One region of the Pantoea sp. SGAir0215 genome, then DNA from elsewhere that is predicted to be linked to it. Evidence: predicted binding sites of a transcription regulator. Region 1 holds the regulator's gene; each other region holds the start of a gene.
What was found. Region 1 encodes CRP, which controls carbon source genes, mostly activating them, when cyclic AMP is high. Its sites were predicted from a motif close to ATGTGANNNNNNTCACAT; they were not measured.
Positions count from the first base shown of each region.

Region 2: a site for CRP is predicted at 1,089-1,106, ahead of psiE (phosphate-starvation-inducible protein PsiE). Genes of this name have one in related genera too.
Region 3: a site for CRP is predicted at 1,025-1,042, ahead of glpT (glycerol-3-phosphate transporter). Genes of this name have one in related genera too.
Region 4: a site for CRP is predicted at 998-1,015, ahead of C1N64_RS21395 (mannitol dehydrogenase family protein). Genes of this name have one in related genera too.

Region 1 is NZ_CP028031.1:255,397-257,603, reverse strand. It holds gene C1N64_RS01395 (YccS/YhfK family putative transporter) at 1-675, opposite strand, end outside; gene crp (cAMP-activated global transcriptional regulator CRP) at 734-1,366, opposite strand; gene C1N64_RS01385 (OsmC family protein) at 1,669-2,073, shown strand; gene C1N64_RS01380 (phosphoribulokinase) at 2,103-2,207, opposite strand, start outside.
Region 2 is NZ_CP028031.1:877,243-879,449, reverse strand. It holds gene ubiA (4-hydroxybenzoate octaprenyltransferase) at 1-4, opposite strand, end outside; gene ubiC (chorismate lyase) at 34-546, opposite strand; gene psiE (phosphate-starvation-inducible protein PsiE) at 630-1,040, opposite strand; gene C1N64_RS04190 (alkaline phosphatase family protein) at 1,615-2,207, shown strand, end outside.
Region 3 is NZ_CP028031.1:781,288-783,494, reverse strand. It holds gene C1N64_RS03775 (carboxylate/amino acid/amine transporter) at 3-866, opposite strand; gene glpT (glycerol-3-phosphate transporter) at 1,224-2,207, shown strand, end outside.
Region 4 is NZ_CP028032.1:85,352-87,558, forward strand. It holds gene C1N64_RS21390 (D-threonate 4-phosphate dehydrogenase) at 1-376, shown strand, start outside; gene C1N64_RS21395 (mannitol dehydrogenase family protein) at 1,231-2,207, shown strand, end outside.

The DNA of each region.
Region 1 (2,207 bases):
ATGACTGTGATCGCGGCTGGCGGACAGCATATGCATCTGCTGATAACAGGTGTTGATGAGGTCGATTGCTTTTTGCTGCCGCGCCAGCAACGGTGGTAGCGCCTTCTCCGGATCGGTAAGTTGCGTCAGCAAGGTGTACTTGGCGTCACAATAGTTCGCCAGTTCGCGGTAAATCAGACTCAGGCTTTCACGCATTGGCTGCTCTTTCCACAGCCAAAACCAGAACCAGTTAAACAGGCCATACCACAGCGTACCGCCGATGTAGAGCAGGGGCGGTACGTAAATGGGCATGCGGCCAATCAGGCTGGTGGTAAATATCGCTGCGATCAGTGTGGCAGGGAGTAACCGTGCGTGCAGTGGGCTGATTTCACCTGTCACGCCCAGCAGCAAAGGCAGGGCGAAAAGAATAAGCGGTAAGGGCACGTCTTTAAACAGAAGCCACTGCATCAGTAAGCTACCCAGGGCAAACAGGCTGCCGCCGACAATCAGGCGTTTAAAGAAACGTTTGTGGGGCGTATCCAGACCGGCAATATTGCAGCAGGCAGGCACCAATGAGAATAGCAATCCTTTTTGCAGATCGCCAAACAGCCAGCCGAGCGCGACGGGGAGACACAACACCAGTGTCTGGCGCAGGGCATAGTTAACTTCAGGGTGATAAATTATTCTTCGCCACATCGGCTCAACGCAAATAATTCACGGCATAACGTTGCCATTATGCCGTGAAGAATAAAGCTTAGCGCGTGCCGTAAACAACAATTGTTTTGCCGTGTGCGGAGATCAGATTCTGGTCTTCCAGCATCTTCAAAATACGTCCCACGGTTTCACGTGAACATCCCACGATTTGGCCAATTTCCTGACGCGTAATTTTGATTTGCATGCCGTCAGGATGCGTCATGGCATCCGGCTGTTTCGCCAGGTTGAGCAACGTCTGCGCAATGCGACCGGTGACATCAAGGAACGCGAGGTTGCCCACTTTTTCCGATGTGACCTGCAGACGGCGCGCCATTTGCGAGGAGAGGCGCATGAGGATGTCCGGATTCACCTGAATCAGCTGACGGAATTTTTTGTAGGAAATCTCTGCCACTTCGCACGCGGTTTTCGCACGTACCCAGGCGCTGCGCTCCTGACCTTCTTCGAACAGGCCAAGCTCACCAATAAAGTCGCCCTGATTCAGATAGGACAGAATCATCTCCTTGCCTTCTTCATCCTTAATCAGTACCGCAACGGAACCTTTAACGATGTAGTAAAGCGTTTCCGCCTTTTCACCTTGATGAATGAGCGTACTTTTGGATGGATACTTGTGAATATGGCAATGGGACAGGAACCATTCAAGTGTAGGGTCTGTTTGCGGTTTGCCGAGAACCATTCGCTATTATCCTCTGTTGTAATCGTGCCCAAAATACAGGGCTCTGTTTCCCTGCCAGGCGATGTAAGCGTTAAGCGTCTTTCCATTCAGGAAATTATTCGGGCTGCATTCGGCGCAGTGCGCATCATTCTTCCCGGCTTCGTCTTCGGATGACGAAAAATATTTTCAGCTCTGTTTGTAGCACAGCTTACGTCGACTGTCTTGTGTTGTCTCGCTTCAGCAAGATGGCGTTTTCTCTGGATTGCTGTTTCCCAGGCAAAAGCGTACGCTGAGCCAAAACAGGGTATTCTGAGGTCAAAATTATGCAGGCACGCGTCAAATGGGTTGAAGGGTTAACATTCCTGGGGGAATCATCGTCCGGCCATCAGGTACTGATGGATGGCAATTCTGGCGATAAAGCGCCGAGCCCTATGGAGATGGTGCTGATGGCGGCAGGGGGATGCAGCGCCATTGACGTTGTGTCAATTTTGCAAAAAGGCCGCAACGATGTGGTTGATTGCGAAGTGAAACTATCGTCTGAACGTCGGGAAGAAGCCCCCCGCATCTTTACCCATATCAATCTGCATTTTATCGTCAGCGGCAACGCACTTTCGGATAAAGCCGTGGCACGCGCTGTCGATCTGTCCGCGGAAAAATATTGCTCTGTCGCCATCATGTTAGGCAAAGGCGTCAACATTACCCACAGCTACGAAGTGATTGCGCTGTAATCTCACAGAGGCCAGGCTGGCCTCTGTGGTTATTCAATCCGTTTCCCTTCCATGAGCCGTTTTACTAACGGCGCCATAATTAACTCCATCGCCAGTCCCATTTTGCCGCCGGGTACCACCAACGTGTTGATATT
Region 2 (2,207 bases), 620 kb from region 1:
TCATTTGTTGTCTGTTTTGCACAGGTCAAATCCTTAACCCTGGTAACGGTAAACCGGCGACGCCGGTAAAAATAATTCGGTTAGTAGCAGGGGCTTCCCCGATAAACGCAGGCGCGACCGACGTCCCCACAGCGATTCAACGTTACCGGGCTCGATAAAATCGCGGGTCAGGGTTGAAGAGGAGAACAGGTAACGTCCCAGCGGTCGCGTTCCGAGCTGCTGCAACATCGCTTCGGGACCGTTCAGGGTGCTTTCAGGCACCAGCGTGCGTCCCGCCAGCCAGGGTTGTTCGTCGCCATACAGGATCACTTCACGCAGCCAGAAGCGCTGATCAGCGGGTAACAGCGCACCTTCGTCACCTAATTCGTCAGCGTGGATAAACCCTTCACGAACGGGCTCCACCCTGACCTTCTGGCAATGCTGTTCGAAGCGCCTGGTCATAGAGTCCTCCTCCATCAGCCAGTCACGAAGTGATGGCGACAGAGCAGCACCGTCCAGCGCCAGCCAGTTGAGTGAACGTAATAAACGGAGCGGGTCTTGCGTCATGACACTTTCCCCCAAAAATTTTCAGGCAGGTAGTTTAGCGCAGAGCGATTCACGGCACACCCGTCCGTCATGCAAACGCGAGGTTATTCGCGCTTAAGCCGGTTACTGTTTGCCAGCCACAGGGTGATAACCAGCAGCAGAATAGCAGCCGAGTAGCACAGCGTATCAAAGGGATTTTTGTGGTCGACGATAATCAGCCTGATGATAGCCGTGATGCCGATATAGACGAAATAGCGTAACGGGAAATGGTAACCCGACTGGAAGTACTTCACGATGAGGGCAATAAACTCAAAGTAAAGGAAGTAAATCACGATGCCTTCGATCAGAAGATAGGAGGACGCCTGCTCGCCCGTGCTGAACAGGACGTTGGCTAAATGGACCGTCTCTTTGCCCAGGAAGACCATTAAAATGAACGCCAGAATCAGCAATCCTGCATTCAGCACCCATTGCATCAGGCGCGCTATCTTTTGTGCTATCGGGTTTTTATCACTCATTTCACGCCTCGAAAATAAAGGGATGTTTTCTGGCATTATCATGCTTTAGTGTGACGTAAATCACAATATAGCCGTCAGGCTTACTTAACAGCGTCTTTCAAATCACCAGACTGCGCGATGGAATGCCAGCCCCGGCATCCTGGGTTATACCGCCGGGACCGTACGAACCTGTCTTTTGATGAAAGCAAACCGGACAGACCGAGCATATCGGCTGGCAGACCCACTCCGTCGTGCCGTCCTGTCATACGGTTTTCACATCCGACATTTACATTGGCTCGGTTTTTCAACCCCGGCAGTCAGCTAGCGCCCGCTTCCATACCCGACTCAATGGATAAGCGTCCTGAGGCGGCACGTTGCGTTGGCCTCCGCGCAGCCAACAGCGGCGTTCATGCCCGGCCAGGCTTAATCTGTTCCGCATTAACGGTTACGGGATTACGCTAGGTTAGTGTGCACTTACTCAACTATTAAGATACGGCCGGACGGCGTTGCGCTGGCGGCGTTAAAACAGCCCGACGTCAGAGACGCAGACAAACGCCCCCTGTGGCGTGAAGACGCCGCAGCAAGAGAGGACAACATGAAAACAATTCTGGTGATTCTGGACGGCCTGAGCCATCACGTTGCCCATCATGCGATGGGTTATCTGCACGCAGAATGTGCGCAAGGTAAAGGGCATTATTATCATCTCACCTGTGCACTGCCTTCTCTGTCGCGTCCGCTGTATGAATGCATTCTGACCGGGGTTGCGCCTGTGCAAAGTGGAATCATCCACAACGGGGTAAACCGCCTGAGTCACGAACAGAGCGTATTTCACTATGCGCGTGATGCGGGCCTGACCACCGCCGCAGCGGCTTATCACTGGATCAGTGAACTTTACAACCGCAGCCCTTTCGTGCCTGCGCGCGATCGTCATACCGAAGCGCCGGCCCTGCCTGTCCAGTTCGGGCACTTTTACGTTGACGACAGTTACCCCGATTCGCACCTGTTTGAAGATGCCGAGAGCCTGAGGTTGCGGCACAACCCGGACTTCCTCCTCATCCATCCGATGAATATCGATTATGCCGGTCATCAACATGGCCTGTCCTCGCCCCAGTATCGTAACCGGGCACGCATGGCGGATGGTTACCTGTCGCAATGGATGCCTGGCTGGCTGGCAGAAGGCTATCAGGT
Region 3 (2,207 bases), 530 kb from region 1:
CTTCACTGTTGATTGTTCTTACCGACCACCCAGCGCTTATGGACCCACAAGGACGCTACTATCACGAGCGCACCGGCAATAAAGCTTGGCCAGTGTGGCTTTTGCTGCCATATCGCCAGGTTGACCAGCAAGCCTGCCGGCACATGCATGTTGTTCATGATGCCCAACGTGCCAGCATCGACCTGCGTAGCACCGTAGTTCCACATAAAGTAACCCAGTCCGGACGCCACCACGCCCAGCCAGACCAGAATGCCCCACTGCAGTGAGGTGGTCGGGAGTTTATGCGGGTTGCCCCAGACGGCCCAGGCCACCACCGCAATCAGCACCGCGCCCAGATAGAACCACGAAAAGGCCGTGTGCTGCGGCACAGGACGGGTTTCCTGCAAACGTTTGTAGCCCACCATACCTGCTGCAAAGCAAATATTGGCTAACTGTACCAGCAACAGGCCGAACCAGAAGTTATCGCTGACTTTGTCATAACGAATGATTGCCGCGCCCGCCACAGCCAGTAACGCACTGAAAATGTACCCTGCGCGCAGAGGCCGTCGACTGATCACGTCGTAGATCAACGTGACGTACAGCGGCGTCATCACGGTAAACAGCAGGAATTCAGACACGCTCAGATAGAGATAGGCTTCGAAACTCAGTAAATACATGATGCCCAGTTGCAGCATGCCTACCAGCATATACAGCAGGAGCGTAGAGGGGCGATAGCCGCGCCAGCGCAGGAAAGGCAAAAATACCACGGCCGCCAGCACCAGGCGCATCAGCACCGAAAACCAGCTGTCAACCTGACCGGCAAGATACTCGCCAATCAGGCTGAATGAAAAAGCCCATAGAATGGTAGTAACAATCAATAAAAGCACGGTAACAACCCCGAAATAAACAGAGCGACAGTGTAAACAATGTCCGCACAGCAGGGAGATTTATCTGGTTGACATCTGTGCATTAACCAGGCAGTTACGCATTAATTTGCCGGTCAGACTTTTTACCTTCTTATCGGGCATATCCTGTCAGCAGAAAAATGTGCGCATCAGCGCATCGGCCTGAGCTTTTCGCGCCAGATTGTCATAAATCTGTAACATATTTGTCATTCATCACAGTAAAGCCACGTATCTCTGTCTATTCTCTGCGCGAAATGGCGCATCCCGATCGCCGTTTTCTTGAGTTTTGCCCAACCTGCCGGGAATCAAAATCATAATGCGCCCTGGAGGGCCACCGCTATGTTGAGTATTTTTAAACCTGCACCACACCAGCCCCGGGTCGAAGACCATCGTATCGATCCACGCTACCGTCGCCTGCGCTGGCAAATCTTTATCGGGATTTTCGTTGGCTATGCGGCCTACTATCTGGTTCGAAAGAATTTCGCCCTGGCGATGCCCTACCTGGTTGAACAAGGCTTCTCACGCGGCGATCTGGGTTTTGCGCTTTCAGGCATCTCCATCGCCTATGGCTTTTCCAAATTTATTATGGGCTCGGTGTCAGACCGGTCAAATCCACGGGTCTTCTTACCTGCCGGCTTAACGCTGGCGGCTGCCATAATGCTGATTATGGGGTTTGTGCCCTGGGCAACCTCCAGCATTATGGTGATGTTCGTACTGCTGTTTATCTGTGGCTGGTTTCAGGGAATGGGCTGGCCGCCCTGCGGACGCACTATGGTCCACTGGTGGTCACAAAAGGAGCGCGGCGGCATCGTTTCTGTGTGGAACTGTGCGCATAACGTCGGCGGCGGGATTCCGCCCCTGCTGTTTCTGCTGGGGATGGCGTGGTTCAACGACTGGAAAGCCGCGCTATATATGCCCGCCTTCGGGGCGATCGCCATTGCGATTCTGGCCTTTGCCCTGATGCGCGATACGCCGCAATCTTGTGGATTACCGCCGATTGAGGCCTATAAAAACGACTATCCGGTGGATTACAACGAAAGTCATGAGGAAGAGTTCACTGCAAGACAAATCTTTATGAAGTATGTCCTTCCCAACAAACTGCTGTGGTATATCGCTCTGGCAAATGTGTTTGTCTACCTGCTGCGTTACGGCATCCTCGACTGGTCACCGACCTACCTGAAAGAAGTAAAGCATTTCACGCTTGATAAGTCCTCCTGGACCTACTTCTTTTATGAGTATGCGGGCATTCCCGGTACGCTGTTGTGCGGCTGGATGTCAGACAAGGTCTTTCGCGGCAACCGTGGTGCGACAGGGGTGTTTTTT
Region 4 (2,207 bases), on a different contig from region 1:
TGCGGTTGCGGGCGTTAACCCACACGCGGGTGAAAATGGGTTGTTCGGAGATGAGGAAATTCGCGTGCTGACACCGGCGATTGACGCGATGAAGGCGCAGGGCATAAACGTCTATGGCCCGTGCCCGCCGGACACCGTATTTATGCAATGCAATGAGGGCATGTATGACATCGTTGTGGCTATGTATCATGATCAAGGCCATATTCCGCTCAAGTTGTTGGGCTTCTACGACGGCGTAAATATTACCGCAGGCTTACCGTTCCTGCGCACCTCAGCCGATCATGGCACGGCCTTTAACATTGCCTGGACCGGTAAAGCGAATCCCGAAAGTATGGCTATCTCGATTGATATGGCGCTGCAAATTACGCAAGCATAGCGTTGTGCGGGAAGGGAGGCTCAGGGTGACATGATTGCGTTGCCCTGCATACGGCTTCTGGGCGGCTGTGCAAACCTTCGCGATAAAACAGGCACCTGAACCGATATAACCTTAATACAGCGACGCGTCGGGAAACGGGTGTCTGTCATCGCATGCGGGTGCAATATCAATACAGCACCGTATCGGGCTGGTTTCCAAAATGCTCCGGCTCCACAGAGGCATAACTGACAGCCTTACCACGTACACGTCGAATAACGCCAGATGGGGGAATAAAAAGCGTTCAGCGTTAATGTCCCGCCAGTCAAATACGGCGTTGAGTTTCTGCCTGATTTCCGTTTTGTCCGTAGCGAAATAGCTCACCCTCAAACCCGAGTGCTCTTAAACCCATTGGTGCGATTAAGTCTTTTTATACATGACGCCTGATGAGGTCGGCCCTTTTTAAAAGCATTCTTTCGGATTTTTTTAAATTTTGGTTATTCACCCGCATCGCAAAACAGCGTGCTAATACGCATCAGCCTGTTCGAAGGTTAATTCTTCTGTAGTGCCATTAATATTTATAGTTATAAAGAAGTTATGATTTTTATTTTCTTTGTTAATTAATACAATTTTGCCAAAAGACATAATTGCCATTCATCACATTTTTTAATTATAACTGGTATGGTAGTGGAACAATTCTGCCGCTGACGATAGGCTTCCCGCACCAATTCTGTTTTAAAAACTTTCCTTTTGCCGTGGTGTTCTCAGGCGCTTGATCCAAACGGCGCCGCACAGGAAAACATCAAGGCGATCTCCAGGTGCTGCCGTTATTTAACGTCAGTGTCCACGCAGCTAATAAAAAATAAGGTGAGAAAGAAATGCAAACTACCCTACTGAATGCGAAGGCGACGGTTCCAAAATGGAACAGGAATAAGCTCGTCCCGCGTATTGTCCATCTTGGATTCGGTGCTTTTCATCGGGCTCATCAGGCGGTCTATGCCGATGTTCTTGCAGCAGAACATAACAGCGACTGGGGCTACGTCGAAGTTAATCTCATCGGCGGGGAACAACAGATTGCCGATCTGAAACGTCAGGGATTATTGTACAGCGTGGCAGAAATGTCGGCTCATGGCTGGGAAGGGCGCGTAATTGGTGTGGTGAAGCAGGCGCTTCACGCTCAGGTCGATGGAACCGAAGCCGTACTTCACGCCCTGTGTCAGCCCGAAATTGCCATCGTTTCCTTAACGATTACCGAGAAAGGCTATTGTCATTCACCGGCAACGGGCGAGCTGATGCGCGACCATCCTCAGATTGTCGCTGATCTGGCTCAGCCTCACCAGCCGCTTTCTGCGCCAGGGATCATCGTTGAAGCACTGGCGCGTCGCAAGGCTGCTGGTCTGCCTGCGTTTACTGTGTTGTCCTGCGACAATATTCCAGAAAACGGAAAAGTGATCGGTCAGGTCGTGCGTGCTTTTGCCCGACAACGTGACAACGACCTGGCAGACTGGATTGAACAGCAGGTGACGTTCCCTTCAACCATGGTGGACCGTATCGTACCGGCGATGAATCCGCAGAGTCTTGACGCGATCGCGGCGCTTATTCAGGTGGCCGATCCCGTCGCGGTAGCCTGTGAGCCCTTTCGCCAGTGGGTTATTGAGGATAATTTCGTCGCAGGGCGGCCGGCATGGGAAAAAGCCGGTGCAGAGTTAGTCAAAGACGTGCTGCCTTACGAAGAGATGAAACTGCGTATGTTGAACGGCAGCCATTCATTTCTGGCTTACCTGGGCAACCTTGCGGGTTATGAGCATATTTATGACTGTATGCAGGACCCGCACTTTCGCCTTGCTGCACGACG